Glaciimonas sp. PCH181: one gene and its partner. The protein of the gene in region 1 binds, or shares a complex with, the protein of each later gene. Links are inferred from orthologs where the notes say so. Each region holds a gene or a part of one and is shown in the gene's direction. Other genes may lie near its edges.

Region 1 (16,048 bases):
TCGCCGCTGACGGCCATTAACGCAGTCACCACCAGCAGCACTTATAACAAGACCGCCGACATCATCTATGGTGCCAATCCGCGCAATGAATTGGACGTTTATACGCCTAAAAATTTACATTCCCCGGCCCCTGTCGTGCTGTTTTTCTACGGCGGCAGCTGGAGTAGCGGTGAACGCGGCGATTATGCTTTTGTGGGTGAGGCGCTTGCTTCCCGCGGCATTGTCGCCGTCATCGCCGACTATCGACTTTATCCGGAAGTCCGTTATCCTGCCTTCCTGGAAGACGGCGCGAAAGCTGCCGCGTGGACTGTGCGAGAAGTTGCAAAATATGGCGGCGATCCGCATCGGTTATACGTGATGGGCCATAGTTCCGGTGCTTACAATGCGGCAATGTTGGCGCTTGATCCACGCTGGCTGGCAGAGGTAAATTTAACGCCGGCGGTTTTTCGCGGCTTTATCGGTCTGGCGGGCCCGTATGATTTTCTGCCGATTGAAAATCGTGGTGTACGACCAGTATTTTTCTACCCCAACTCACCGGTCGACTCCCAACCAATCAATCACGTGACATCGCTTGCGCCGCCAACATTATTACTCGCCGCGACGAAAGATAATTTGGTCAATCCGGAGCGCAATACCGGCGGTTTGGCAGCAGCGTTGCGCACCGCGCACGTGCCTGTGAAAGAGCAATATTTTGAGCACGTCAGTCACGCCACTTTGGTTGGTGCTATTTCGCGTCCGTTGCGCGGTTTGGCCCCGGTTTTAGACGTGGTGGATGCCTTTATCCAGTCAAATCCAGAAAATACAACGGCTAGCGCTTCAGCCAATCATGGATTGCCGTTAGCGGACACCGCTGAGTAATAACGTTTCTGCGATTTAGTTATCAAGGAAGATATCTTCTGCGGAGGCAGAACGACTACCGGGAAGCGGTGGATTGCTGACGCCGTGATAGGCGAACACCACTGACTCTTTAATGGATGGACTATTGTTGCGACCAGCTGCGTGGAATAAGCCGCTATGAAAAAACACGACATCGCCTGGATTTAAATTCAGCGCAATACCTTGCGCAAAAAGCGCTTGATTTTCAGCAACGTCAGGCCGCAGGAAATCAAGATCGTCCATTTGCGACGGTTGTATAGCGAAGCGATGCGAACCGGGAATAAACCGCAGGCCGCCATTGTTTTCGGTCTCGCTATCTAATGCCAGCCATACCGAAATCAGCTCGTTACGCGCAAATGACCAGTAACGAATATCACGATGCCAGCCAGTCGCCGTGCCGAAATGTGGATGCTTGGTCATCACGCAATTATGATGTGCCAACGTCAGGCAGACCGGCTCATCCAGTACTTGCGTCAGCATCGCCACCAGCACCGGATTAACGGCCCATTGACGATACGACGCGTCGCGATGGTAGGCATCGCGTAAGCGCCGTGCCGTGCGCCCGCCAAGGCTGTCTAGCGAGGTCGGTGCGCCAGCGTAGCCGACCTCCGATTCATATTCCAGCGGCGCAACCGCGTCTTGCAAATGCTTGTTAGTGATGGCGACCATCTGCGCACATTCCGCGGTCGATACTAGCCCTGGCAACAACAAATAGCCATCGGTTTCAAATGCCGCAATCTGCGCTGCAGAAAGTGGAGTCTTACTGTTCATCACGACGTTCCTAGGTGAAAGATTAGCGCTAAAAAAAGAGAGAAAAGATGGGCCGTTCAGCCCATCTTTTTTAACCTGTTTTCTGCAATTTCTGCGGTTTATTATTCACGCTTTCGAGCAATGGCGCCAGATATTTTCCGGTCACGCTATTCGGATTTTGCGCGACATCTTCCGGCGTCCCCGTCGCAATAATCAAGCCGCCACCAGCGCCACCTTCAGGACCCAGATCAACCAGCCAGTCGGCGGTTTTAATCACATCCAGATTGTGTTCAATGATGACGACAGTGTTGCCCTGATCACGCAGCCGATGAATCACTTTCAGCAGCAAATCGATATCGTGGAAATGCAGCCCTGTAGTTGGCTCATCGAGAATATACAGCGTGCGGCCAGTGTCGCGCTTCGATAATTCCAGCGATAATTTAACCCGCTGCGCCTCGCCGCCAGACAACGTCGTCGCACTTTGGCCGAGGCGAATATAACCTAGACCAACATCCAGCAGCGTCTGCAATTTTCTTGCAATCACCGGCACCGGTTTGAAGAATTCATGCGCTTCTTCGACCGTCATTGCCAACACCTGCGTGATGTTTTTTCCCTTGTATTGGACTTCCAGTGTTTCGCGGTTATAGCGCTTGCCATGACAGACATCGCACGGCACGTACACGTCTGGCAAGAAATGCATTTCAACCTTGATCACGCCGTCGCCCTGACAGGCTTCGCAGCGTCCGCCTTTGACGTTAAACGAAAAACGTCCTGCATTGTAGCCGCGCTCTTTCGCCATCGGCACGCCCGAAAATAAATCGCGAATCGGCGTGAATAAGCCTGTGTACGTCGCCGGGTTGGAGCGCGGCGTACGGCCAATCGGTGCCTGATCAACCGAAATAACTTTATCGAAATGCTCCAGTCCGCTGATCGCATCGTGCGCCGCTGGTTCCGCTTGCGAGCCATACAAATGCCGCGATGCCGCGTGATATAACGTATCGTTAACCAGCGTTGATTTGCCCGAGCCAGAAACGCCAGTAACGCAAGTCAGCAAGCCGACTGGCAATTTCATCGTAACGTTTTTCAGGTTGTTTCCGCTAGCGCCATAGATGATGAATTGCTTGTCCGGATTAGGAGCGGTACGCTTCTTCGGAACGGCGATTTTAAGTGTACCGTTCAAGTATTTAGCGGTGAGCGATTTTTTGCTTTTGAGGATTTCTGCCAGCGTGCCTTGCGCGATAATTTCACCGCCGTGCACACCCGCGCCCAGCCCCATATCGACTACGTAATCGGCAGTACGAATCGCGTCTTCATCATGCTCAACCACCAGCACACTATTCCCGATATCGCGCAGATGACGTAGCGTTTCAATCAAGCGATCGTTGTCGCGCTGATGCAAGCCGATGGATGGCTCATCCAGCACATACATCACGCCAGTCAGACCCGAGCCGATTTGCGACGCCAGACGAATACGTTGCGCCTCGCCGCCAGATAGCGTATCGGCGCTGCGTTCCAGCGACAAATAATCCAGACCGACATTGTTCAGAAAAGTCAGGCGCGAGATAATTTCTTTGATGATGCGGTCAGCGATTTCTTTTTTCGCTCCGGTCAGTTTCAGCTTCTCAAAGAAGTGCAATGTCTCACGCAAAGGCGTTGCGGCGACCTCGTAAATAGCGCGCTCTTGCTTGCCATTGCCAACTTTGACGAAGCGCGCCTCGATGCGCAAACGGGCACCGTGGCAGGATGGACATTCTTTCTCGTTGATGAACTTCGCCAGTTCTTCTTTTACGGCCATTGAATCAGTTTCGCGATAACGGCGTTGTAGATTATTGACCACGCCTTCAAAGGTGTGATCTTTGATGACAGCCTTGCCACGCTCATTGATATACGTGAACGGAATCGTCTCGCGACCAGAGCCGTACAGCACAACTTGCTGGGCTTTTTCCGGCAGTTTTTCAAACGGCATATCGAGATCGAATTCGTAATGCGCGGCCAGATTCGACAGCATCTGAAAGTAAAACTGATTACGTCGATCCCAGCCTTTTACTGCGCCGCTAGCGAGCGACAAATTCGGGAAAGCAACGATACGTTTTGGATCGAAAAATTCGATATGGCCAAGGCCATCGCATTCAGGGCAAGCGCCCATCGGATTGTTAAACGAAAATAACCGCGGCTCCAATTCTTGCAACGAATAACCGCAAGTCGGACAGGCGAATTTATTCGAAAACATATGCTCCGTGCCGCCGTCCATTTCCAGCGCAATCGCACGACCTTCGGCCAGACGCAATGCGGTCTCGAAACTTTCCGCCAGACGTTGTTTGATATCTTCCTTGACCTTCACGCGATCAATCACAACGTCGATAGTGTGCTTTTCAGTTTTCTTCAACTTAGGCAAATCATCGACTTCATAAATGCGCCCATTCCCGGTCCCGCTTTGAATACGGAAACGGACAAAACCTTGCGCCTGCATACTTTCAAACAGATCGACGTGCTCGCCTTTTCGATTGGCCACCACCGGTGCCAGAATCATTAATTTGGTCTCATCCGGCATCGCCAATACCGCGTCCACCATTTGAGAAACAGATTGCGCAGCCAACGGTTTTTCCGGGTGATCGGGGCAATACGGCGTGCCCACACGCGCGTACAGCAAACGCAAATAATCGTGGATTTCGGTGACCGTGCCGACGGTGGAGCGCGGGTTATGCGAAGTAGCTTTTTGTTCGATAGAGATCGCCGGCGACAGACCTTCGATCAAATCGACATCCGGCTTTTCCATTAACTGCAAAAACTGGCGCGCATAGGAAGACAGCGACTCAACGTAGCGACGCTGACCTTCCGCGTACAGCGTGTCGAAAGCCAGCGAGGATTTGCCCGAGCCAGATAGCCCGGTAATCACGATCAGTTTATTACGCGGCAAATCCAGATTGATGTTTTTGAGGTTATGCGTACGTGCACCCCGGATGCGAATCTCTTCCATGAACAGCTTTCTGCGTAGATTTTCTACGGCGATGGTTTGTGTTGGAAATTGCAGCTTACTTGTCCTTTATTACCGCTCTATGCGTAATAAGGAGGCAATTTGCATTTATTAGATGTCAGTTTTCGGCATCCATGCATATCTTCAATCGGCGTTGCTTAAATACTAAGCCTGGCGATCATGCGACCGCCAAAATGGCACAACCTGACACTATATCAGGGTACGGATTTTCGAGTTTGGTCTGATTATCTGTCGCGGTCCAGATTTATGCGGAAGCGGAGAAAGCAGGGAAGACGCCGCCTTAAATGAAAAATGAGCTTAGCGGAGTTAGCTTTAGATCACATGTTGGAAAAAGGATAAAAGCGTTCACACTTTATGGGCATTCTCTACATAAAATACTCTACATAATGAGAGCGTAATTGCTTAGATATAGTTGATTTTTTTGGATCGGTTTCTGCTTAGGAGTGTTGATGGAAGCGGCGACGGCGATCGCACATAGGCAGAACTAATTTTTAGCTTGTTCGCAGCTTCTTGCATTCCGGCAAACACCGAGCGGGCGATTGTTTCAGGGAAATCTGTGGGACGCTGTGTACGTACTTTTGCGATAACATTTGGTGTGCGAGCAATCCGATCGCTAATGATGTCTTCGCCGCCGTGCGCAAGGCCATTTCTGGTTGCCGTCATATTCCAGTGTTGTCGCTGGATTTCATAAATATGACTATGCATATTTTCCTTTTTCGCCCTTAGCTAATTTTACTTTGTGGGGTGATAGAAGGGTCTTGCCTACACCTATTACCGGATAAGCTGACAAAATGTCATAGAGCGATGTCAATGCATAGGCACCCCCCTGTTTTAGATGAATGCTGAATTTTTTTGCATGGCCATCTGACAAATTTCGCTCAACCCTGATATCTATGTAGGTCATGTTCGTTTCATTCCCTGATACTATATTGGGCTTCGATCTTCGTCGTAAATCGACGTCAAACTCGCATTGCTGTGTTGCCAGGTTTGCCTGAGTTTGTCTCAATATGCCCGCGCTTAGCTCGCTCAGTTTCGTTTACCCGCCTTCATTGCAAGGCATGACCCCACATTCAACATGACCAGCTCGTTATCTTCTACCGCCGTTGCTTCTGATGACACTGACGTCGGCAATCGCATGACCCGTGCCGAAATTCGTTCCAGCGCTTCGCTAGCGTCTATATTTGCGCTGCGGATGTTGGGTTTATTTTTGATTTTGCCGGTCTTCTCGGTGTATGCCAAAACTCTCCCCGGCGGTGAAAGTGCGACATTAGTCGGTCTTGCCATGGGGATTTATGGGCTGGCGCAATCGTTTGGGCAAATCCCGTTTGGCGCTGCCTCCGATAAATACGGCCGCAAGAAAATTATTATCATCGGCCTGATCCTATTTGCGCTGGGGTCGTTCATTGCCGCCGCTGCGCCAAATATTTATTGGGTCATTATCGGCCGCGCAGTGCAGGGCGCTGGCGCGATTTCCGCTGCTGTCACGGCTTTTATTGCCGATTCGACGCGCGAAGAACACCGTACCAAAGCGATGGCGATGGTCGGCGGTTCGATCGGATTAACCTTCGCGCTGTCCATGGTGGCGTCGCCGTTATTGTATGAGTGGGTCGGTATGGGCGGCATTTTTGCCATTACCGGGGTACTTTCATTGGCAGCAATCGCCATGATTATTTTTGTCGTGCCGAATGCGCCGATGGTGAAGGCCAAGCGGGTCGCCTGGTCTGAAATCCTGCGTAACGGTGAGTTGATGCGGCTTAATGTCGGTGTATTTTCTTTACATCTGACGCAAATGGCAATGTTCGTCGTGATGCCGTCTGCATTAGTGCAATACGCCAACTTGCCAGTAACACAACATTGGAAAATCTATTTACCGGTCGTACTGATCTCATTCATCCTGATGCTACCGCCGGTTTTTATCGGTGAAAAACAAGGCAAGATGAAGCAAGTTTTTGTCGCGGCAATTAGTTTGTTGCTGGCGGTGCAGATCGGTATGTGGCTGGCGTTCTCGCAAACGAACGTTTATTGGCCGTTGCTTGTTGGCTTATTGCTGGCATTTTTTATCGCATTCAACGTGCTCGAAGCCAGCCAGCCTTCGCTGGTATCACGTATCGCCCCGCCCGCAGCCAAAGGCGCAGCGCTCGGGGTATATAACACGCTGCAGGCGCTGGGCTTGTTCTGTGGCGGAGCGTTGGGCGGCTTACTTAAACAACATGTCGGGACGTCATCGGTCTTCGTTTTAGGCGGCCTTTCAACTCTGGTCTGGCTTATAATCGCATCCGGCATGAAAAATCTACCGCGCCGAAGTAAGCCAGCTTCCGCGGTGACACATTAAATACAGTTAATTAACATTTAGGAGAAATATATGGCGTCGGTCAATAAAGTCATTATCGTCGGCAATCTGGGCCGCGATCCGGAAACCCGCTACATGCCTAACGGCGAAGCGGTCACCAACATCGCCGTTGCTACTACGGAAAGCTGGAAAGACAAGAATAGTGGCGAAAAGAAAGAAGTGACCGAATGGCACCGTATTACTTTCTATCGCAAATTAGCTGAAATCGCCGGTCAATACCTGAAAAAGGGTTCGTCTGTCTACGTAGAAGGTCGTCTGCAAACGCGCAAATGGCAAGACAAAGAAGGCGTAGAACGCTACACGACCGAAATCATCGCCGACTCCATGCAAATGTTGGGCAGTCGCCAAGGTCAGGGCGGCGGTAGTGGCATGGATGACGGTGGTTACGATGGCGGCGACGCACGTCAAAGTGGTGGCGGCTCTTCTTACAGCAACGCACCATCGGGTCAATCGAACAACGCGCCATCGCGTCCGGCACAGGCACCTGCTTCACGTCCTGCACAAGCGCCAGCATCGCGCCCGACACCGAATTTCTCGGATATGGATGACGATATTCCGTTCTAAGAAATATGTTTTTGTAGTAGACAAAAAATTAACGCGGCTCTTAAACAGGCGGCGTTTTTTCTTGTCGGTACGCGTTATTGATGCCATTAAAACCACGAGGCCGTAGCATTCCAACGCTGACTCTACCGCGTAGCTGACCGCGCTCCAAAGTTGCATTTAGTCTTGATATTGCCCTGATTTCAAGTCACCACTTCTTTAGATCCATCCGCACACAAAAGTGTTGGCGAGCAAGGAACGCCGCCGCAGCAATTTTCCGTCATAAAAGCCATCAACGCGTTCATCGTGTCGAAATTCACACTATAAATAACGAATCGCCCCTTTTGAAGTGGGACTACAAGATCTGCGTGGCTGAGCTCTTTCAGGTGAAATGATAAAGACGAGGGCGGAATACCTAATTGCTCAGCGATTTTGCTTGCCGCCAATCCCAATGGCCCGGCCTGGACTAGCAGACGGAAGACGGCAAGTCGCGAATCTTGGGCGAGTGCGGCAAATGCAGAAAGCGCGTTTTTAGTTTCCATTATTACTTGTCATATTTCTTGGTTGTATATCGGATCTATTATTCTATAAAAATAGAGTGGAGAGAAATTCTCCAGCATTGGGCGAGTGCGCATTCTTGCCGTTCGGAAGGAGGGGCGAATATGAAAGCGAGATTTTGGGGCGTCATCGCGACCCTCCTTATTGTTGCTGCGGTGGCGGGTTCTTATGCCCAATATCGATGCGCAGCGCTTGGTGGGGTTAATATTTATGCCACCAAGGACAGGCCGGATTGATCTGCAAATAAGCAAGATCGACCAAGCCCGATTCATCTTTAGCTAGATTGATTTCTGGTTCACGCGCTTGCTGAGTTCTTCGGCGTTTTCCTTGCGTTCGCTGTAACGATCCACCAGGAATGAGGACACATCACGCGTAAGTAAGGTAAATTTAAACAGCTCTTCCATCACATCAATTACGCGCTCATAGTAAGCAGACGGTTTCATCCTGCCCGCGTCGTCAAATTCCAGAAATGCCTTGGCAACCGATGATTGGTTTGGGATGGTGATCATGCGCATCCATCGGCCCAATATGCGCATTTGATTCACCGCATTGAATGACTGCGAACCGCCGGATACTTCCATCACGGCCAGTGTTTTACCCTGCGTCGGGCGCACCGCACCGATAGACAACGGAATCCAGTCGATCTGCGCTTTCATGATGCCGGTCATGGCACCGTGACGTTCGGGCGAGGTCCAGACCATACCTTCAGCCCATTGCGCCAACTCTCGCAGTTCTTGCACTTTGGGATGGCTGTCGGGTTCGTCGTCGGGCAAAGGTAAGCCATGGGGATCGAATATTTTTACCTCTCCGCCCATTGCCTCCAACAGCCGGGCTGCTTCCGTCGTCAGAAGTCGGCTATAGGATTTCTCACGTAAAGAGCCGTACAGCAGCAAAAAGCGCGGCGCGTGCGTTGATCGCGCTACGCCAGCAAAATCAGCGGCGACAGGCTTGCGAAACAGTTCTGCGTCGACGTTGGGTAGTTTAAGCAGATGGTGTGACACGGTTTCCCTCCGCGTTGATGACAATTTCGCCGTCTTCTTTCGCGAAGGCTCCCTTTTGTGGCAATGGCAGGATATCCAGCACCAGTTCGGACGGGCGGCATAGACGCGTGCCGTTTGGGGTGGCGACAAACGGCCTGTTGATCAGGATTGGGTTTGCTAGCATGGCGTCTAGTAATTGGGCATCCGTCACATCTGCGGCATCCAGGCCAAGCTCCGTGTAGCAAGATTCTTTTTGGCGGACGGCTTCCAGCACCGTGAGCCCGGCATCGGAAATAAGCTTTGTGAGTGTTTCCAGTGTCGGTGGGCTTTTTAAATATTCAATCACTTCAGGTTCGGCGCCCGTGTTACGTATTAACGCCAATGTGTTGCGAGAAGTGCCGCAGCGGGGATTGTGATAAATCGTTATGGTCATGATCTAACTTTCTGAAAGTTTGCAGGCCATCTGCCAGCAAGGATGATTGACATAAATAAAAAGAATTACGGCTGGCAAGGTGATGTCGCTCAATGCCCGAATGGTTTCAGCATAACTGCGGCTGAGCGTGTGCGCTAGTGAGATCAAGAATCTTGAATGTCATCGCTCAACGCCCTCATACCAGCCCTGTGTTCGATTGACGATTGCAACAATCAACAGCATGACCGGTACTTCGATTAGCACGCCAACCACGGTTGCCAGTGCTGCGCCGGATTTAAAGCCAAACAGGCTGATCGCTGCGGCGACTGCTAACTCGAAAAAATTGGATGCGCCGATCAATGCCGAAGGGCAAGCGATTGCGTGCTTTTCACCGACAATTTTATTGAGCCAATAGGCCAGCGCTGAGTTGAAAAAGACCTGTATCAGGATCGGGATAGCCAATAGGGCGATGACCAGCGGCTGCTCGATAATCGCATTGCCTTGAAATGCAAACAGCAGCACCAAGGTCAGCAATAATGCCGAGATTGACCAAGGCTGAATCCGTTCCACTGCTTTATCAAAGCTGGCTTGTCCGCGTCGTAACAGAGATCTGCGCCAGAGTTGCGCGATGATCACGGGAATCACGATATACAGGATTACCGATGTCAGCAATGTTGCCCACGGCACGGTGATGCTGGATACGCCTAGCAATAGTGCAACCAGGGGCGCAAAGGCAAACACCATGATCAGGTCATTCATTGCTACTTGCGATAACGTGAAATACGGATCGCCGCCAGTCAGGCGACTCCATACGAATACCATGGCGGTGCACGGAGCCGCAGCCAATAGAATTAATCCTGCTACGTAAGAATCCAGCTGTTCGGCGGGCAAATAAGGTGCGAACCAATGTCGAATAAATACCCAGGCTAGCAGCGCCATCGAGAATGGTTTGACCGCCCAGTTGATGAATAAAGTGACGCCAATCCCACGGGCATGTCCCTTGATTTGATTCCATGCGGCGAAATCGATTTTCAGCAGCATGGGAATGATCATCACCCAGATCAGCAGGCCAACCGGCAAATTGACTTTGGCGATTTCTAACGAGCCTATTGTTTGAACGCTAACGGGGAAAAGCTGCCCTAGCGAAATACCGGCAACGATACATAGCATCACCCATATTGTCAGGTAACGCTCAAAGAAATTCATGGAGTTGGCAGTGGCGCGTCGATCGGTCACTTCGCATTGGGCAGGCATATTGCTTCTCTAATAACAACTTCGTTTAAGTGGTTAGATTTTTACAACGCAGCAGAAAATGCTTACTAACATTTGGTGGTGTTTTTTTCTGGGTATAAAACAAAGGGCGGGATTACGTAGGCGAAACACTAAGCGCAGCCTCCCAACCGTTGCTATATCTACTAAGAACTGATCAAGTTTTCATTTAATATTTTCAACGTTTCCATATTAGTCAAAATGTCGAATTGATGCAAGGGCGTTTTATCAAGTTGCGGTCAATGGAGGGGGAAAACGTTGCAAATAAATCTTCTATTGATGCTTTCATTTATGTTGCTTTTCACCTATGGGAGAAACGCTTATGCTGCTATGCGGATCAGTAAGTTGACATCAATCGCGGATATTTTTGACTGAGTATGGTGTTGGCTAAATCACAGAAATTTTAACGGGAGTGATATGAAATTAATTGGAATGATGGATTCGCCTTATGTCCGGCGCGTGGCTATTTGCTTGAAATTACTTAAACTCGATTTCGAGCACCACCCCGTTTCGGTTTTTAGCAATTTTGAAGATTTTCGCAAGATAAACCCGGTAGTAAAAGCGCCGACGCTGGTTCTCGACGATGGTCAGACCTTGATGGATTCCAGCTTGATTCTGGAATATGTCGCGACTCTTGCGGACGCCGGCCTGACGTTAACGCCTGAACCCGCCAATGAACGTCTGCGTGCGTTGCGGCTGACCGGTTTGGCATTGGCAGCGTGTGAAAAGTCCGTGCAGATTGTGTATGAACGCAAGCTGCGGCCCCCTGAAAAACAGCATGAACCATGGACGGAGCGGGTGAGAGGGCAATTGCTGGCAGCTTACGCGGCGCTTGAGGCGGAGCTATCAGCCGCACCTTTATCACGCGATGTAAGCCAGCTTGGACAGGCTAGCGTGACGGTTGCGGTTGCATGGCAATTTACGCAAATGATGGTGCCGGATGTTGTTGCAGAGATAGCTTATCCCGAGGTGCGGTCGTTTTCTGATTATGCTGAGCAGCTACCGGTTTTCATCAGCACGCCCCCGGTTTGAGCGCAAACTGGCGATCGACATGGGAATGATGGTCTTCCCTTGTTTTAACTAAAAAGGGTGAAATAACGGTCGCTTAAAACGTTTTCGGGTTGCACGTCAGACGTGCAACCCGAATTTTTTTATACCGACAATTGGCCAGCAGACTAATTAGTCCCGAATCTCCAACTTGCGATTAAGGCTCAGCGCCCCTAGCGAACACACTGCGCCCGATAACAAATAAAGGCTGACATACGCCAGACCGAAATGTGCAGAAAGACCAAGCGCCACTAGTGGTGCGAAGCCCGCGCCGACCAGCCATGACAGATCCGAGGTCAAAGCCGCGCCAGTGTAGCGATATTTTGCGGAGAAATTTGCTGTAACCGCGCCAGCAGCCTGACCGTAAGACAATCCCAGCAAGCTGAAACCGACCAGAATGAAGATGTTTTGTCCAAGCTCGCCGCCATCCATTAGTGTCGGGACAAAGCCACTCAGTACGGCGATAAGCAACGCGAGGGCACCCAAAGTGGTGCGGCGACCAAAACGGTCAGCGATTAAACCCGATGAGATCACCCCCACGGCCATCAGCGCCGCGCCGATCACCTGCAAGACTAAAAAGCCACTTAGTGAGCGAGTCGAATAAAGCGTAATCCACGACAACGGAAACACTGTCACCAGATGGAATAAAGCGTAACTGGCCAATGCCGCCAAAGCGCCGATCAACACGTTGGACCCTTGCGACTTGGTCATTTCGGCTACGTTAGTCGGCTCTAATTCTTTCTCATCCAGCAAATGCGCGTATTCCTTGGTAGATACTAAGCGCAAGCGTGCGAACAGAGCGACGACGTTAATCGCAAACGCGCAATAGAAGGGATAGCGCCAGCCCCAATCGAGGAAATCTTCGGTGCTGAGGTTGGCGATCAGATAGGCGAATAGTCCGCCCGCGATCATGAAACCCACCGGCGCGCCTAATTGACCCAGCATTGCATACCAACCGCGTCGATTAGCAGGGGCATTCAGGGCCAGCAATGACGGCAGACCGTCCCACGTGCCGCCTAACGCTATCCCTTGCCCGATGCGCAACAGTGACAGTAAAACAACGGAGGCAAAGCCCAGATGCTCAAAAGTTGGAAGAAAAGCAATCCCGGCGGTAGAAATCCCTAGCATGAACAGCGCCGCCGTCAGTTTGACCTCGCGCCCGAAATATCGCTGAATTGCCATGAAAGCAACGGTGCCAAAAGGCCGCGCCAGAAACGCAAAAGAGAAAATCACAAAGGCGTATAACGTGCCTTCCAGTCGTGACTCAAAAGGGAAGAAAACCGACGGAAACACCAGGACCGAGGCGATCGCATAGACGAAGAAGTCGAAATATTCCGAAGCGCGACCAATCACGACCCCGATGGCAATCTCTCCCGGCGCGATCGCCGGATGATCAGATTTGGTCGACGTCGATGACCGCGCATCATTGCCGGTTGACGGCGATGGGAAATTGGCGGAATGTTCGCTATGCTGGATGTGAATGGAGGTCATAATCGTCATTTCTCAAAATGGGTTTCGGTCGATGAATACGCCACAAAACGCGTCAGCTCATCCCAAATGTCGTTGTAAGGGTAGGACAAAACGTCCAATCGCCAACGCGCACCAGTCGAGGTACATTAGCATGATTTTACGGCTTGGATTGGAACTTTCCTACATGGTTTCCCAGAAAATTCGTCGTGGACTGATCCTCGGCCTGACCCTGTTACCCGCTGCTTTGTTGGCAGGCTGCAACATGGTCGTGATGCATCCTTCTGGTGACATCGCGGACCAGCAAGGTCATTTGATCGTCGTCTCGACATTGTTGATGCTTTTGATCATCATTCCGGTGATTGTGTTGATCATCGTATTCGCATGGCGCTATCGAAAAAATAACACTGCTGCCGCCTACGAGCCGGACTGGGATCACTCGACCCAGCTTGAGCTGGTGATTTGGGGCGCACCGCTTCTCATCATCATCGCGCTAGGCCTGATCACCTGGATCAGCACCCATACGCTTGACCCGTACCGCCCACTATCCCGACTCGATGCACAGCGTCCTATTCCTGCTGGCACCAAGCCGATGACGGTCGAAGTCGTGGCGCTGGACTGGAAATGGCTGTTTATTTATCCCGATCTGGGCATTGCCACAGTGAATGAACTGGCCGCGCCGATTGACGTGCCGATCCACTTCAAGATCACGGCGTCTTCGGTGATGAATTCGTTCTATATTCCTGCACTGGCTGGGCAAATCTATGCGATGCCGGGCATGCAGACTTCGCTCAATGCGGTCATTAATCGCCCTGGCGAGTTCGAAGGTTTCTCCGCCAACTATAGCGGTGCAGGATTTTCGGACATGCGTTTCAAGTTCCACGGCATGACGCCTGAAAACTTCGAACGCTGGGTGCAAGCCACCAAAACCGGCGGCGGTGCATTAAAACGGGCTGAATACGTACAGTTAGAGAAGCCTAGTCAGCGCGAGCCGGTGCGTCATTACGGCAGCGTGGACGCGGATCTTTACCATGCAATCGTTAATCGGTGTGTCGATCCCGCGCAGGCCTGTATGGACAAATTGATGATGACCGATACGAATGTAAAAGTCGGTCAGCCTGCAAAGCATGAGTAAAACCATGCAGAGAACTGTGCAAGAAGTCCCGGCAGCGCGTCGCGCTTTTGCCATCGGCGCTGGCATGTGCGCCGCGTTTCCCTTTTTCCTCGGAAAGTAACGATGCTAGACCATATTAATCTGACGAAGCTGATCTTCGGTCGTCTCACCTGGGAAGCGATTCCTTACCACGAGCCTATCCTGCTAGCGACCTTTATCGTGGTCGGCATCGGCGGGTTTGCCTTGCTTGCAGCGTTGACGTATTACCGCGTCTGGGGAACATTGTGGCGCGACTGGTTTACCAGCATCGATCACAAACGCATCGGGATTATGTACGTCGTTCTCGGGATCGTCATGTTGCTGCGCGGCTTTGCGGATGCGCTGATGATGCGGATGCAGCAAGCGATGGCCTTCGGTGATAACGCCGGGTTCCTGCCGCCACACCATTACGATCAGATCTTTACCGCGCATGGCGTGATCATGATTTTCTTCGTCGCCATGCCTCTGGTGACCGGACTGATGAACTATGTCGTGCCGCTGCAAATCGGTGCACGCGACGTTGCTTTCCCTTTTCTGAATAACTTCAGTTTCTGGATGACCACTTTCGGTGGCATGCTGGTCATGGCGTCGTTGTTCGTTGGTGAGTTCGCCCGTACCGGCTGGTTGGCTTATCCGCCACTGTCAGGCATTTTGTCCAGTCCGGATGTGGGGGTCGATTACTATATATGGGCGTTACAGATTGCCGGGGTCGGGACGCTGCTGTCGGGGATTAACCTGATCGCCACCATCGTCAAGATGCGCGCCCCCGGCATGAACATGATGAAAATGCCGATCTTTACATGGACTGCGTTATGCACCAACGTCCTGATCGTCGCTGCTTTCCCGGTATTGACTGCTGTACTCGGCATGCTGGCGCTGGATCGTGTGTTCGGTACAAATTTCTTCAGCACCGATATGGGCGGCAACGCCATGATGTACGTCAATCTGATCTGGATTTGGGGCCATCCTGAAGTCTACATTTTGATTCTGCCATGCTTTGGTGTCTTCTCTGAAGTCGTCTCAACGTTTTGCAGCAAGCGCCTGTTCGGTTATACATCGATGGTCTACGCCACCGTGGTTATCACGATTCTGTCTTATCTGGTCTGGTTGCATCACTTCTTCACCATGGGTTCCGGTGCCAGCGTCAATTCCTTCTTCGGGATCACGACGATGATTATTTCGATCCCGACCGGTGCCAAGATTTTCAACTGGTTATTTACAATGTATCGGGGCCGTATCCGCTTCGAAGTGCCAATGCTGTGGACCATCGGCTTCATGATCACTTTTGTTATCGGCGGTATGACCGGCGTTCTGTTGGCGGTGCCATCGGCCGACTTCGTGTTGCATAACAGTTTGTTCCTGATTGCCCATTTCCATAACGTGATTATCGGCGGCGTGGTCTTCGGTATGTTTGCCGGGATTAACTTCTGGTTCCCGAAAGCATTTGGCTACAAGCTCGATTCTTTCTGGGGCAAATGCTCATTCTGGTTCTGGACAATTGGTTTCTACGTTGCGTTCATGCCGCTGTATGTACTCGGTTTGATGGGCGTGACGCGACGTCTTAGCCATTTTGAAGATCCGTCATTGCAAATCTGGTTCCAGATCGCCGCCTTTGGCGCAGTCTTGATCGCGCTTGGCATTGGCTCTTTCC
Region 2 (16,043 bases), on another replicon or contig:
TGCCCGTTGCGTTGCCCATAACTATCCCGACTTCGAGATCGTTGATGATCGGAAAAGCACGAAATAAATTTCTAACACCCATCACCAGTCCGACTTTGGTGATGTCAATAGCTTGGTAATAGCGTAAAAAGCCGGTCATTTCCTCCAAATGACCGGCTTTTTCAATGGCAGAACTGTTAATACAGTACCAAAACACAAATATATCCTTCAATTAAAAAAATTAATTCAGCGATACCGTGAACATCTGTTTAATATATGTCGCATAAAGTAGGTGCATCTTTATTCGCAATACGTGCATACAAGGTTTGGTTACGCCAAAATTGCCGATATAAGTCACCCCATTGGCTCAGAAAAACGTATTCTGCAATGGCAGTCCTTAAGAATTCTAAAAATTTGAATTTAGGAAAAGTGAGTGCAGACAACATGACAAGTAACACCAGTACGACGGAATCTGAAATGACAGGCGACATCAGCACCTACCGCGACGCACTGACAAGCTATCTTCGGTTAGTCACGACAGCAAAAGAAGTTCACATCGAAATACTCCAACGTTTGTCCGGTGGCGCAATTCAAGAAAACTGGCTGATGGTTGTACAGGTCAGCGATGGACCCTATCAGGGTGCGCAACGCTGGGTATTGCGCACCGATGCACTTTCCAGCGTGCCTGTCAGCCTGAGTCGGGCACAGGAATTTGCGGTGCTGCGGGTCGCGTATGACGCAGGTGTCAAAGCACCGAAAGTATTGTGGTGCTGCCAGGATCGCGCCATCCTCGGACGCGATTTCTTTCTGATGGAATGCGTTCCCGGAATCGCCGCCGGACATCGGATTACCAACGATGATGCTCTGACGCCGGATCGGGCTGCCTTAGTCGCGGAACTGGGTGCCAACATGGCGCGCCTGCATACCGTAAAGCCGCCCCATCTCGCTCTATCCTTTTTACCACCACCTGCTGCCGACCCGGCACTTGCCAGCGTGATGACCTATCGCGGCTATCTGGATGCGCTGGACGTCGCTGCACCGGTTCTGGAATGGGGTTTGCGCTGGTGCGAACAACATCGGCCTGAAATAACCTCGCCCTGTTTGCTGCACCGCGATTACCGCACGGGAAATTACATGATCCACGACGGGCATCTGAGCGGCCTGCTGGATTGGGAATTTACTGGCTGGGGCGATCCCCGTGAAGATATCGGTTGGTTCACGGCGCGCTGCTGGCGCTTTGCAGGTCCCCGTCGCGAAGCCGGCGGTATTGGCGAAATCGACGATTTTCTCCATGGCTATGCAACGGTTTCTAACGCTGTAATCACGCGCCACGATCTGATTTTCTGGCAAGTGATGGCGCATCTGCGGTGGGCAATTATTGCGTTGCAACAAGCAGATCGGCATTTGTCAGGGCAACAAACCTCGTTGGAACTAGCACTGACCGGGCGCATGTTGCCTGAGCTGGAAATTGAAATTCTGGCCCTGACTAAAGGTGAATGTTATGCATAAACAAGTCGATGGCAAAGAATTGCTGAAAACTGCGCGCGAGGCATTGCTGCAACACTTGCTGCCTGCGCTGCCCGAGACGCTGCGGTATGAAGCCAGAATGATTGCTAACGCGATGCTCATAGCAAGTCGCGAACTGACGCTAGCGGCACAGACTGAACAATTGGAACTGGCGACACTGCGTCAACTGCTTGGCGATACTAGCGCAGTAGACAATACAGGGTTGGTGTCAGAAGAAATTATCAAGCTACGGCGCTCCCTCAGCATCGCCATACGGGATGGTGAATTCGATGCTGCGGGCGCACAACAAAAAGCGCTATTCGCAGCGCTGACCGAGATCACGCGTCGCCAACTAGCGATCTCCAATCCACGCGCCATTCCTTCCGTCTGAGGCAGGCACTTTTCCCGCATTTTAGATAAGGTTATTTCGATGAATTTCACCATTCCCGACGATTTGCTGGCCTTACAGAAAAAGACACGGCGCTTTATCGCCGACGAAGTGATTCCAATGGAGCGCGATCCTCGCCAATCGGCGCACGGTCCCAGCGAAGAACTGCGCCAAGCGTTGATCGCCAAAGCGCGCGTGCAAGGCTTAGTCACGCCGCACGCCTCCACTGAGATGGGCGGCCTTGGCCTGTCGCATGTCGCTAAAGCGATTGTGTTTGAAGAAGCCGGTTATTCACCGCTAGGCCCGGTCGCTTTAAATATTCATGCGCCGGATGAAGGCAATGTCCATTTGATGGAGGTGGTCGCGACAGCAGCGCAAAAAGAGCGCTGGCTGGTGCCATTGGTGCAAGGCCGGACACGCTCTTGCTTTGCGATGACCGAGCCAGATAACGGCGCTGGCTCAGACCCGCAAATGCTGGCGACCATCGCCGTGCGCGACGGTGACGACTACGTTATCAACGGCAGAAAATGGTTTATCACGGGCGCTGATGGGGCCAGTTTTGCGATCATTATGGCAAAAATGGAAGACGGTTCGGCCACCATGTTTTTGACTGATACCAATCGTCCCGGCTTTATCATTGAGCGCAATATGGACTCGCTGGATAGTTGTTTTAACGGCGGCCATCAAGTGTTGCGGTTTGAGAATCTGCGCATCCCGGCGACCGATGTTCTGGGTGAGATCGGCAAGGGCTTTCGCTATGCCCAGATACGTCTTGCCCCGGCCCGGTTGACCCATTGCATGCGCTGGCTGGGCGCGGCGCGGCGCGCCCACGATATTGCTTGCGACTATGCTCGCAGCCGCCAGTCTTTTGGCAAATTGCTAGGCGATCACCAAGGCGTCGGTTTCATGCTGGCTGACAACGAAATGGACATGCATACCACCCGGTTAGCGATCTGGCATTGCGCTGACATTCTCGATCAAGGCGGCTACGGCAATGTCGAATCCAGCATGACAAAAGTGCTGAGTTCTGAGGCGATCTGGCGCGTGGTAGATCGCTGCGTACAAATATTGGGCGGTCAGGGGGTGACCGGCGAAACCATCGTGGAGCGTATTTTTCGCGATGTGCGTGCGTTTCGTATTTATGACGGTCCGAGCGAAATCCATCGGATGAGTCTGGCTAAAAAAATCATGGCACGCACCAAGAAGATGTAAATGTCCTCCCCTTCGCATAATCCTGCGTTCACCATCTTCGACCTGACGGGCCGCACGGCGCTAGTGACTGGCGCATCCAGCGGTATCGGTCGCCATTTTGCCCTGACATTGGCAGCGGCAGGCGCAGAAGTCGTGGTCACTGCCCGCCGCGTCGATCGCTTACATGCATTAGTGGCAGAAATCCATGCTAGCGGCGGCAAAGCCCACGCGATGGCGCTTGATGTGACCCAGCGCACCGCCATCCAGACTTGCCTGGATGCGGCAATTCAGACCTGCGGCAGCCTGGATATTATCGTCAACAATGCCGGTATCAGCGACACTAAAAACGTGTTGAAGTATAACGATGACGATTGGGATGCGATTCTCGATACCAACTTAAAAGGCGCCTGGATGATGACGCAAGAGGCGGCCCAACGCATGCTGACGTTTGATCGCGGCGGCAGCATCATCAACGTCAGCTCGATTCTGGCCCGGCGCGTGACTGGCGGCGTCGGCCCTTACTCTGCAGCAAAGGCCGGGTTAAGTCACCTGACGCGCTCGATGGCCTTGGAACTAGCGCGCTACGCCATCCGTGTGAATGCGATAGCGCCGGGCTATATCGTCACCGAGTTAAATGAAGAGTTTCTGGGCAGCGCCGCCGGGGATCAATTGAAGTCCCGCATCCCTTCGCGGTCTTTTGGTGAAGCTGCCAGTCTGGATGGGGCATTGTTATTGCTAGCTTCGGATGCAGGACGGTATATGACGGGCGCAGAAATCGTAGTGGATGGCGGCCATTTATGTAGCAGCCTATAGCAGCCTACAGCGGACCCATAGCGCGGTTTATAGCATGGCTTATAGGTCACGTTCAAACCCGCCCTCCCGAAATTACGACAGTTTTCAGGCGTTTTCTACGGCGCAGTTGACGCCGGGGAGTCTGCTGTTACACACTGTCTTGCGGGTATAAAAACAAGACTAACAAGCAAACATTTTTACCAGCATTCCTCGCATTATTCTGTTTTTGCATCCAATGGAGAAGACATGAAAATCAATACAACAATAAAAACGCTGACCGCTGCCATCATTACACTGACGGCAACGGGGTTGTACCAAACGGCCTCAGCGCAAATTTCAGGTGATGTCGTAAAAATTGGCTTTATTACCGATTTGTCGGGCGTCTATGCCGATATTGACGGTGCTGGCGGGGTTGAGGCAGTGCGCATGGCGATTGCCGATTTCGGCGGTACGCTGAATGGCAAAAAAATCGAACTGGTGATAGCTGATCATCAAAACAAAGCCGATATCGCCGCCAGTAAAGCACGCGAATGGTTTGACCAGCAAGGCGTAGATATGCTGCTGGGCGGCACTAATTCTGCGACCAGTCTGGCAATGACTAAAATTGCTGCTGAAAAGAAAAAACCGTTCATCGCCATCGGCGCAGGCACCGCACGCCTGACCAATGAAGATTGCACACCGTACACGATCCATTACGCGTATGACACAGTGGCACTGGCAAAGGGCACGGGATCAGCAATCGTCAAGCAAGGCGGCAAAACGTGGTATTTCCTGACAGCGGATTATGCGTTCGGGGCATCAATGGAAAAAGACGCGGCAGCGGTCATCAAGGCCAGTGGCGGCACGGTATTGGGTGAAGTCAGACATCCGCTATCGGCATCCGATTTTTCCTCCTTTATGTTGCAGGCGCAAGCCTCCAAGGCACAAATTTTAGGTATTGCGAATGCTGGTGGCGATACGGTTAATTCGATCAAGGCCGCGAACGAATTCGGTCTGACAAAAACCATGAAACTGGCTGGGCTGTTGATGTTTATCAACGACGTGCATGCGTTAGGATTGAATCTGACGCAAGGCATGTATCTGACCGATAGTTGGTATTGGGATCAAAATCCAGAGACCCGTGCATGGGCTAAAAAATACTTTGCCAAACAGAAAAAAGAACCTTCATCGCTGCAAGCGGCAGATTATTCCGCGACGATGTTTTACCTGAATGCGGTGAAAGCGGCAGGCACGGATGATGGCGAAAAGGTAATGGCGCAAATGAAGAAAACCAAGGTCAACGATTTCTTCGCAAAAGATGGCACCATCCGCCCAGATGGCCGGATGGTGCACGATATGTATTTGATGCAAGTCAAGACACCGGCAGAGTCAAAATATCCGTGGGATTACTATAAAGTTGTAACAACGATTCCTGGCGATCAGGCGTATACCACCAAGGCCGAATCCAAATGCGCACTTTGGAAATAGGCCACCACTGCATTGTCAAATAGGATGTAAATACTGAAAACGTTTTAAGATTTCTTACAGAAGCGACGTGCAATTGCACGTCGCTTTTTTTTGTTCCGACGTCGCGTTGCACTACGTGGCGCGGACCGGGCAATTACGACACGATCAATGTTGGTGGGTGCAAGCCTTTCCACCGGCGACCAATTACGACTTCTTTAATCCGAGCAGCGCGTACAAAATAATCGCACCGAAAGTGGCTGTACCGATACCGCCTAACGAAAATTGGCCCAGCTTTAAGGTGAAATCACCCGCACCTAAAACCAAGGTCACTGCGGCGACAATCAGATTACGATTGTTAGAAAAATCAACTTTGTTTTCAACCCAGATACGGGCACCGGAAATGGCAATCAAACCAAACACAACGATCGATACACCGCCCAATACTGCCGCTGGAATCGTCTGAATAACCGCACCAAACTTGGGCGAAAAACCCAATATCAGCGCGATGCAAGCTGCAACCACGAACACCAATGTAGAGTAAATTTTAGTCACCGCCATCACGCCGATATTTTCTGCATAAGTGGTCACGCCAGTACCGCCGACGCTGCCGGAGAGAATCGTCGCCAATCCATCGCCGACAAACGCGCGGCCCATATATTTATCCAGATTTTGACCCGTCATGGCGCTGACCGCTTTGATATGACCGAGGTTTTCTGCCACCAGAATAATCGCAATCGGGGCCAGTAAAGCCATCGCGTTTAGTTGAAATACAGGGGCCGAAAAATGCGGAATGCCGAACCAAGCAGCATTGGCGACGATCGAAAAATCGATTGGCTTGCCCAGACCTGCACCGTTGGTGAGCACCGCATAAATCACGTAGGCCAGCAGCAGGCCAACTAAAATCAGCAAGCGTTGCACCATGCCACGTCCAAACACCGCGACCGCGCCCACACATAACACGGTGCCCAGCGCCATCCAGGCGTCGAAACTGTTACCGCTCACACCCTTGACAGCTATCGGTGCCAGATTTAGCCCGATAACAGCGACCACCGCACCGGTGACGACCGGCGGCATGCATTTTTCAATCCAGCGCGTGCCGACTAACATGACCAAAAAACCGATCAAGGTATAGACCACACCGCAGGCGATAATGCCGCCCAGCGCAACCCCGAGATTGGCGTTGTGTCCGGTGCCGCTATAGCCGCTGACGGCGATAACCAGCCCGATGAAGGAGAAGCTGGAACCTAGATAGCTGGGAACGCGGCCACCGACCAGCACGAAAAACAGCAGCGTTCCTATGCCGGACATAAAAATGGCTAAATTGGGATCGAAACCCATCAACAATGGCGCTAACACGGTCGAACCAAACATGGCGACCACGTGCTGCACACCCATCGCCATCGTCTGCGGCCAAGGCAAGCGTTCATCGGTAGAGATAATTTGACCCTGCCCGCCAACCGCAGCAGCACGCAAGCGCCACTGCGGGAAATAAGAACCTGCCATGTATTTCTCCCTGAAAGTTCGGTTTCCTACATTGGGCGTTATTCGCTAGTTGGGCTAAAACGCGTGCAGAAAACCGTTGCATTATTTGAATTTTGATTGGGGAGTAGTGTACGAAGACCAACCGGAAATAACAATCGACATTCGTCATTTCGCTACAGATAATTCTGAATGCTGGTAAGGCAAAAAAAATCCCGGAGCTGTGTCCGGGATTTTTCTATCGCATTCTTCAACGAAGCTATATCGCAGCCCTAAGGAAAGACGGGAATATGCGACTCGACGCCGCCGAATTTTGCCTCAGGATGGCGCTTTTCGATTAATGCTTCAATCGCTTGCACCCTTTTGAACGGTACATCGACTAGCAGTAACACTTTGCCGTTGGCGATATCGCTCTGAAAATTTTCAAGTCGCGAATTAGGCAGTGCCGCTGCCGCCATACCGGACATCCAGCCGCCGAGGATAATCCCGGCAACGGTGGCAACCACGATTGCCAGCATATTCAGATGTATCCATTCAGGTGGAAAATACACTAGCCAGATACCCCCGATAAAGCCCATCACGCCGCCCATAATCATGCCGTTTTGCGCACCGTGGGTCAGATCGGTTTTGTGCCAGATATTCGCGTCGGGCATATCATCAGGCAAAGTCCCATCGGCCGCCCAAAAATGCATGTGCCCAATGTCAATGCGGGCCAGCAACAGCTCGTCCAGCATGCCGCGCGCACTGACGACGTCGGGCAACATGAAATATAGTCTTTGTCGGGCTAACATAACAATCTCCTCCATCTATGCTGATTAAATACAGCATAGACAATGCAGCAGGATTAGACAAAGTTTATGTTTTGCTGGACGCTAGGGATTTCGGGCGGCACAGAATGCCGGCTAGTCTGTTTTATTGCCGCCAAGCACTAAATTTACCATCGCAGCATCCTGCATTTCGCCACGCGCATTCAGGGCTTGCACCACGCTGGCCCGATTTTCGGCAGGCTGGTTCTGGCTTACTTTCCATTTCCCGATCAAGCGTGTAATCGTAATTTCGATGCCGACAATCGCCGTAATCATCTTGTCAATATAGTCGGGCGGAGCATCGGTTACCGCCCACGGAGCGGGCTGATTTGATTCATTATGGGCGGTTAGCGCACCCAAATGCTGCCGCAACCACACCGGATCATCAATAACGCGCAACTTGCCGTAAGCGTGCGTGACGGCATAATTCCAGGTGGGAACGGCTTTGCCATGCTGCTTTTTGGTCGCATACCAATTAGGCGAAATATAGGTGTTCGGGCCACTAAATACTGCCAGCACTTCGCTGTCTTTTTGCGCCTCGCGCCATAGCGGATTGGTCCTTGCAACATGGCCGAAGAGCGTCCCGAAAGGTGCCGGTTGATCGGCTAGCAATAAAGGAATGTGATTGGCTTCGATACCGTCGGTGGTCGTGGTAATCAGTGTCGCCAGTGGATGGGCCCGAATCAGATCATGCATGACGTCAATCCGCGGCTCGTCGAAGTGCTTGGGGAGATACATAAGAATTGCCTGATAAAAGATGGAATATCACCAATTATGCAGCTTGCTAGGGTGATTGTCAGATAATCGCTGACTTTTTGCCGGTGGTCGGAAGTAAGCGTGCCAGGGCAGATTAAGCCGTAAGCAGCTATTATGCTGAGTCGTCATTCAGGTGAAACAGCCGGCATTAGCAGACTTAAGTAATTCACCTGAATACAACGCCAGCTTTCCTCCAAGATTGTCCATCCAATGCGACAATTACGGCCTGATCACACTTACCAAACGGAACCAACATGATTCTCGAACTAGCAGACATTCGCATTCAACCCGGTAAACAAGCTGAATTTGATGTAGCGATTCAACGCGGCATTGCAGAAGCAATCAGCACAGCCAAGGGCTTTGCCGGTTTTAAGATACATAAGGGAATTGAGTCGCCAGAGCGTTATGTGCTGACGATTTTGTGGGAAACACTGGAAAATCACACTGGCGATTTTCGTGAATCTGCTGCGTTTGCCGAGTGGCGTGGCATCGTGGGACCATTTTTTGCCGTCCCGCCAACAGTCGAGCATTTCTCGCTGTTGGCACAATCAAACTAAAGTCTAGCGTAAAACATCACGATGTAAACATCGCTATTGCGATGGCGGTCAGCAGCAGCGTGCCCCAATAAATGCATCCAAATCCGATGCTGGGGTGCGCAGTCGCGATCGACTGTCGTGAAACAACAATTGAACTACACTTGCAACATCGCTAAATTAATAGCCCTTCATCCATGCTGCGGACTGAACTGTTTCACGATCCAATTGACGAATACGATATTCCAGATCATACAAGTCAGCTGCTTCGGCCAGATACGCTTCTTTACGTGCGGCTTCCGACATTTCGTAGGCGTTGCCAATGCGTTTGAAAAAAGATGAAACTGTGCTGAAAAAACCGGCAGATTGAGTATTAGCGGCGGTACGGGTATTGCTATTAAGTGTCAATGTAGACATGATATTTTCCTATTCAATAATTACCGCTTTGAGGTACATTGCTGCGGCGCACAATCAGAATAGCTTTTCTAGGAAAAAGTACCAATTTCGAATCCCCATAGCAGTTATTAGTTTGATGAATTCCGGGGGCTAAGACCCTTTTTTGACCTTTTTAGTAGCGCTCCTCAGTTGTGCAAAAACTGAATACCGCACTGAAATATAGCGATAAACTGCACCATTTCGGATCAACCCTCCTTCCATAACGACGCTATCGATGTCCAATCACACCTTTCTCTGGCACGACTACGAAACTTTTGGCGCGCAACCGCGACGCGACCGCCCGGCGCAATTTGCGGCCATCCGCACCGATGCAGAATTGAATGAAATCGGCGCGCCAATCATGTTGTATTGCCAACCCGCACCCGATTTTTTGCCAGACCCGCAGTCTTGTTTAATTACCCACATTACGCCGCAGCAATGTCTGGCGCGCGGTATACCCGAATATCAATTTGCGGCTGAAATAGAACGAGCCTTCTCTCAAGAAGGCACTATCGGCGTCGGTTACAACACGATTCGCTTCGATGACGAAATCACGCGCTTCATGTTTTGGCGCAATCTGATCGATCCGTATGCACGCGAATGGCAAAATCGCTGCGGCCGCTGGGATATTCTCGATGTGGTGCGTACCGCGTATGCGCTGCGTCCTGACGGCATACAGTGGCCGACTAACGACGAAGGGCGTCCAAGTTTCCGACTTGAACATCTGACGGCCGCTAACGGCCTCAGCCACGAGGCGGCGCATGATGCGCTGTCGGACGTACGCGCCACCATCGCGCTGGCCCGATTGATCCGCCAGCAGCAACCTAAACTGTTCGATTTTTGCCTGGCATTACATAAAAAAGAGCGCGTCACGGTCGAGTTAGGCTTGCCCGCAAAAAAACCGTTTCTGCATATTTCCGGCATGTTCCCCGCTGAACAAGGCTGTATCGCGTTGATGTGGCCGTTAGCCGTACATCCAACGAATAAAAACGAGATATTGGCATGGAACCTTGCGTTTGACCCGAGCGAGTTATTTGCTCTGACACCAGAAACCGTCCGTACTCGTTTGTTTAGCAAAACGGCCGATCTGCCGGAAGGGATGACACGCTTACCGTTGAAATCAATTCATCTGAACAAATCGCCGATGGTGATCGGCAACCTCAAAACCTTAGCGCCCGAGATGGCAGCAAAATGGGGCCTGGACCGTGAATTGGCGCTGAAACACGCCGACATCGCGGCGCAAGCACCCGATCTGACGACGTTATGGCGGCAAGTATTCCAGCGTCCGGCGGAGGGACCGATCGATGTGGATGAGGATCTGTATGGCGGTTTTGTCAGCAATGACGACCGCCGCACATTGGCTGACTTGCGCGCCATGTCGCCGCAACAACTCAGCGATGCACGCCCTGCTTTCGCAGATACACGATTAGAAGAATTGCTGTTCCGTTATCGTGCGCGCAATTTTCCGCAAACCTTGTCCGAACAAGAAAATCAACGCTGGGAAGATCACCGCGCAGCGCGTCTGTTTGACGGTTTGGGCGGTGCCCGCAATATCGACGATTTCTTTGCATCGATTGATGCGCTGTCTGAAACGGCAGATGAGCGCGGCGAGGAAATTCTGGGGGAGTTGTATGAGTATGTGGAAATGATCGCACCGCAACGTGATTAAAGTGATTAAAAATTAGTATGCAAAAAGTGATGGGACAAACCCCGCAGACAACCACAGGCTATCAATCTTGATGGATTTTCTGCAAGTATCCCCCGCAATAAAAAACACGTAAAAACAGCGGCAATTGCCGCTGTTTTTACGTGCTTATTTATCGATGCATTGACCACATCAATTTTTGAGATTCGCCAGATATTCCGGTTGAAACATGCACATACGAATCGCATCACGATACACACCGTTGACGAAAAATTCGCTGCGCAATTCGCTCTCTAAGGCAAACCCACATTTGTCGTAGATATGGATGGCTTTGTGGTTCTCTTTGTCGACATACAGATAAAGCTTATAGAGATTGAGTACACAAAACGCATATTCAATCGCCAAGCGTGAAGCCAGCTCGGCATAGCCTTTACCCTGTGCAATCGGCGCGACAATAATCTGAAATTCTGCACGTCGGTGGATGTAGTTAATTTCGACCAACTCAACCAATCCCACCATTTCGCCCGCATCGCTCTCCAGAATAAATCGCCGTTCGCCCTGATCGTGAACGTGTTGATCGTAGAGTTGCACCAGTTCGACATAAGCTTCATACGGTTCTTCAAACCAGTACCGCATGATGTGACTGTTGTTGTCGAGTTTATGGACGAAATGCAGGTCGTCGCGTTCTAATGGACGTAATCTAACGCCTGGCTTGGTAAGTGTAGTCATAGTTTTCTATTCAAAAATCCTGAAGGTGCTTTCTGTTGTGTTTCCTCTGATCGTATCTTTGCATCGATGATGCCGGTTTTAGTATTATGATCCCTTCGTTTGTATTGCCATATAACTGGATGTTGTTACTGATAATATTGTTGTAACTGATCCATTTGGCGTCTTTTCTGCAACGCCTCCTGCCGGTTCAAATCCTGCGGAAAATCATCGACCTGCACGCTGATATCACCACAATGGGCAAAATCGCTGAGAACTTGATTTTCTTCCGCGGTGATCATGCCAGCAGCCAGCGCGGCGGCGATCCAGTGCTGCATTTCAATCAGACTTTGCGGAATCGGCGGCAAACTGCCATCTTTAATCGCTGGCTTCAGACGCGCTTCAATCGCATTCACCTGCGGGATAAGCTTGAACGCAATTTCGCCGTAGGCAGTGGGCGCAAGCGTATGACTGGCAAGATAGATATCGGCAATTAACCGATCACGACTGGCACCATCCGTCTGCATCGCGCGCGCCAACGTGCTGTCGAGGGCATCGGACGGTTTGTGATACGACAGCCCAAATGGAAATGCCAGCAGCCGCAGCAAAAAGGCCAAAGGTCGATTTGGAAAATTCGCCAACACCGCAAGATAAGCTTCTTGCGCCTGATGCAACGCGTCTTGCGCAGCCCAATGCACATACGGCAAATCGTCCGCTTGACGACCATCATCTTCATAGCGCTTCAGCACACTCGATATCAAATACAACTGCGACAGTACATCGCCAAGTCTTGCCGAAATCCGCTCACGAAATTTAAGCGAACCGCCCAGCACAAACATTGACACATCACTAAGCAACGCAAATGCCGTCGATAGGCGATTTACAGCGCGATAAAAATGCCGCAACTCAACCGGTGCGGCTTTGGGTGCGGCTAATAACGATCCTGCCGAGATACCGCCTAATAAGGTCCGGGCAATATTGGCGAAGATAAAACTGACATGACCAAAAAATGCCTGATCGAAATCATGCAGCGCTTTGGTATTGTCTTCTTCAGCGGCTGCGGTCATTTCTTTCAGCACATACGGATGGCAGCGTATCGCGCCCTGACCGAAAATAATCAGGCAACGCGTGAGTATATTTGCGCCTTCGACAGTAATCGCAATCGGCACTTGCTGGTAAGTCCGCGCCAGAAAATTATTCGGCCCCATGCAGATTCCCTTACCACCAAGAATATCCATGCCAGCGTTGACAATTATCCGGCCACGTTCGGTCACGTGATATTTTGAGATTGCCGAAATAACCGACGGCTTCTCGCCGCTATCAACCGCCATCGCAGATAGTCTGCGGGTGGCGTCGATCAGATACAGATTGCCGCCCATCCGCGCCAGCATTTCATGTATCCCCTCAAACTTACCGATGGGGATCTTGAATTGATGCCGCATGGCGGCGTAGGCACTGGTGCCACGCACTGCCATTTTGGAAAAACCAACGGTCGACGATGGCAATGAAATGGCGCGACCAGCGGCCAGACATTCCATCAACATATGCCAGCCCTTGCCAATCTGCGCCCGCCCGCCGATGACCCAATCGAGCGGAATAAAAACATCTTTACCGGAGGTTGGACCATTTTGAAAAACCGCATCCAGCGGCCAATGCCGACGCCCGGTTATCACGCCGGGATGGTTGGTTGGAATCAATGCACAAGTAATGCCGAGGTCGCCCTCGCCGTGCACCTCAAACGTGCCGTCACTAGAAAGTAATCCATCGGGATCATGCACACGAAACGCCAAACCTAGCACGGTTGCAATGGGTCCCAGCGTAATGTAACGCTTGTCCCACGTGACGCGAAATCCCAGTGTTTCCTGCCCCTCATAGACATCTCGGCATACCACGCCAACATCGGGAATCGCCGCGGCATCGGAACCGGCATACGGACTAGTCAATGCAAAACACGGAATGTCTTGCCCTGCCGCCAGACGCGGTAAGTAATGATCTTTTTGCGCATCGGTGCCGTATTCCAACAATAGTTCGGCCGGTCCTAACGAATTTGGCACCATCACCGAAATCGCGGCCGCCGAACAATGTGACGACAGTTTCATGATTACTTGCGAATGCATATAAGCTGAAAACGACTTGCCGCCATATTGCTTGGGAATGATCATGCCTAGGAATCCCTTATCCTTGATGAACTGCCACGCATGCGGCGGCAAATCCTGCCAGACTTCAGTCGTTTCCCAATCGGTAATCAAGCCACACAACTGTTCCACTTCGTTGTCTAGAAACGACTGCTCTTCTTCGCTTAACGTTGGGGGTGCCAGCGACAACAATTTGCGCCAATCCGGCTTACCCGAAAATAATTCAGCATCCCACCAAGTCGTTCCGGCTTCAATCGCATCGCGCTCGGTCTGTGACATGCGCGGGAGAATACGTTTAAAAATGGCCAGAATCGGCTTGCTTAATAAGCGCATTCTTAATGGTTTGATGGCGACGATTAACGCGGGTAGCAACAGCAGCAACGCTAGCAAAATAGTTGCCAATGCGCCGATCCCCGCTAACTGAAAACCGGCTGCTATCCATAACGTGAATGCGACCAGCCAAACCCAGGCGTTAACGCGCAAGGTCATCAGGCCGACACCACCGATGATGAGCGCTGCGATCCAATAAAACATACTTTCTCCTAGTTGATGTTCTAAGAACCTGCCTGACGTCTGATGCTGTTATAGGCACCGCGCTGATGAAATCAAGGCGATGCTGTGGCTATAACACTTAGCGGCAACGTCACTTTCGGCACTGTAACAAGTTCCAATTAGTAGCGGAATGGGGGGCTCCAGCCACTGCATTGCTATAGACATTGGTCTCTTGCTGATAGGCAAAAGTTCAACAAAAACAAACTATGTTCCTCTAATTCACGATAATAGCTACGTTACGACGGATAAGTCGAAAACGCTATTAAATGCAGAAAAGATAAGGTTTCTTCTAGTCTTGGTTTTTCCAATTGCCTTTCATCATGCGCTTTTCACTACGTTTCTAGAGCGGCACTGGCTTCAAATTTTGCGCATAGGAGCTGGTAGTGAGATAGTTTGGGGCATTTATGACGTTAAAAATATCGACATCGTCCGGTTTAATAACTCCCCCACTACGACATTTCCTGCCAGCACGGCAAAACGATTAGATTGTAAATAAACATTACTAAAAAGGAATCATCATCCTTTTTCTGACCCTCGATCTACCCGTATTCCGTTAGAATCGACGGCATATTCAACCGGGGGAAGATGCGATGAAATGGGACGGCAATCGGGAAAGTGACAATGTCGAGGACCGTCGCGGTGAAGGCGGTGGCGGTGGCGGTGGTGGATTTGGGGGCGGTGGCGCAATCGGCTTGGGCACTATCGTCATTGCACTGGTGGCGTCGTATTTTTTTGGCGTCAATCCCATGACTGTGATCAATTTGCTAAGTGGCGGTGGTGCGCCGCTGCAAACTCAGCAACAACCCCCATCCCACGCGCCGCCCGCGAATGATCAAACCGCCAGATTTGTCTCGACCGTATTGGCCGATACCGAAGATGTCTGGACCGATCTTTTCCGCGCAAGTGGTAAGACCTATGTCGTGCCAAAACTAGTGCTATTTTCTGGCGCAACACCAACCGCTTGCGGCACCGGGCAAACAGCGTCAGGACCGTTTTATTGCCCCGGCGATCAAAAGGTTTACATCGATTTGTCTTTTTTCCAGATGATGAAGCAGCGCTTTAACGTCTCGGGCGATTTTGCTCAGGCTTACGTTATCGCGCATGAAGTCGGCCATCACGTCCAGAACCAGCTGGGAATCATGGCCAAGGTGGATAAAGCCCGACGACGCGCATCAGAAACGCAAGCGAATGCCTTGTCCGTCAAATTGGAATTGCAGGCTGATTGTCTGGCGGGCGTATGGGCATTTCATGCCAATCAGGCGCGAAAAATTCTGGAGCAAGGCGATGTTGAGGCAGCACTAAATGCCGCCAATGCCATCGGTGACGACACGCTCCAGCGGCAAGCGCAAGGCAGCGTGGTGCCGGACTCATTCACGCATGGCACCTCGGCGCAACGCGTACGCTGGTTCAAACAGGGTATTGCCAACGGGCAGGTTGCCGCCTGCAATACTTTTGATGCGCAAATGCTGTAACCTGCCGCAGACGTATTTGAATGTAGCTGTATTGGTGATCTTAATCGCCAACGATAACGACCACGCAACTCGAACTATTTAACACTCTCACTTGATGATGGAACACCCATGACACTTGCTTACTGGTGCGTACTAATTGCAGGATTATTGCCTTATATGACTATCGCCGTCGCCAAATGGGGAAAGCGTGACTACGACAATAGCGAACCACGCGCGTGGCTCG

What was found.
Region 2: the proteins of ssb (region 1) and sbcB are in contact, whole or in part, in a crystal structure (PDB 3C94), measured with the Escherichia coli proteins. The link is inferred for Glaciimonas sp. PCH181 from one-to-one orthologs.

Annotation. Positions count from the first base shown.
Region 1 is NZ_PYFP01000002.1:810,520-826,567, reverse strand. What follows is about bases 5,783-8,759. They hold ssb (single-stranded DNA-binding protein), read left to right. Parts: upstream 5,783-6,983; coding sequence 6,984-7,535; downstream 7,536-8,759. Other genes in these bases: arsH (arsenical resistance protein ArsH), read right to left, coding at 8,348-8,759; C7W93_RS25300 (hypothetical protein), read left to right, coding at 8,174-8,305; C7W93_RS16810 (helix-turn-helix transcriptional regulator), read right to left, coding at 7,715-8,053; C7W93_RS16820 (MFS transporter), read left to right, coding at 5,783-6,953. In the rest of the region: C7W93_RS16845 (alpha/beta hydrolase), read left to right, coding at 1-858; C7W93_RS16840 (phytanoyl-CoA dioxygenase family protein), read right to left, coding at 874-1,647; excinuclease ABC subunit UvrA, read right to left, coding at 1,718-4,603; C7W93_RS16830 (hypothetical protein), read right to left, coding at 5,024-5,326; C7W93_RS16825 (hypothetical protein), read right to left, coding at 5,319-5,525; more of C7W93_RS16820, read left to right, coding at 5,757-5,782; more of arsH, read right to left, coding at 8,760-9,070; arsC (arsenate reductase (glutaredoxin)), read right to left, coding at 9,051-9,482; arsB (ACR3 family arsenite efflux transporter), read right to left, coding at 9,642-10,715; C7W93_RS16790 (glutathione S-transferase), read left to right, coding at 11,148-11,762; C7W93_RS16785 (MFS transporter), read right to left, coding at 11,910-13,268; cyoA (ubiquinol oxidase subunit II), read left to right, coding at 13,432-14,379; cyoB (cytochrome o ubiquinol oxidase subunit I), read left to right, coding at 14,482-16,048. UniProt on the Escherichia coli protein: Plays an important role in DNA replication, recombination and repair. Binds to ssDNA and to an array of partner proteins to recruit them to their sites of action during DNA metabolism. Acts as a sliding platform that migrates on DNA via reptation.
Region 2 is NZ_PYFP01000001.1:2,345,544-2,361,586, forward strand. What follows is about bases 8,792-11,763. They hold sbcB (exodeoxyribonuclease I), read left to right. Parts: upstream 8,792-9,546; coding sequence 9,547-10,980; downstream 10,981-11,763. Other genes in these bases: C7W93_RS10760 (antibiotic biosynthesis monooxygenase), read left to right, coding at 8,792-8,900; C7W93_RS10765 (DUF3563 family protein), read right to left, coding at 9,057-9,293; speG (spermidine N1-acetyltransferase), read right to left, coding at 11,149-11,685. In the rest of the region: C7W93_RS10710 (chitinase), read left to right, coding at 1-67; C7W93_RS10720 (phosphotransferase family protein), read left to right, coding at 424-1,488; C7W93_RS10725 (DUF6285 domain-containing protein), read left to right, coding at 1,481-1,876; C7W93_RS10730 (acyl-CoA dehydrogenase family protein), read left to right, coding at 1,916-3,085; C7W93_RS10735 (SDR family NAD(P)-dependent oxidoreductase), read left to right, coding at 3,086-3,877; C7W93_RS10740 (ABC transporter substrate-binding protein), read left to right, coding at 4,103-5,323; C7W93_RS10745 (solute carrier family 23 protein), read right to left, coding at 5,507-6,805; C7W93_RS10750 (DUF1269 domain-containing protein), read right to left, coding at 7,054-7,572; C7W93_RS10755 (FMN-binding negative transcriptional regulator), read right to left, coding at 7,684-8,325; more of C7W93_RS10760, read left to right, coding at 8,598-8,791; C7W93_RS10780 (acyl-CoA dehydrogenase), read right to left, coding at 11,811-14,330; C7W93_RS10790 (neutral zinc metallopeptidase), read left to right, coding at 14,939-15,820; C7W93_RS10795 (MAPEG family protein), read left to right, coding at 15,929-16,043. UniProt on the Escherichia coli protein: Degrades single-stranded DNA (ssDNA) in a highly processive manner.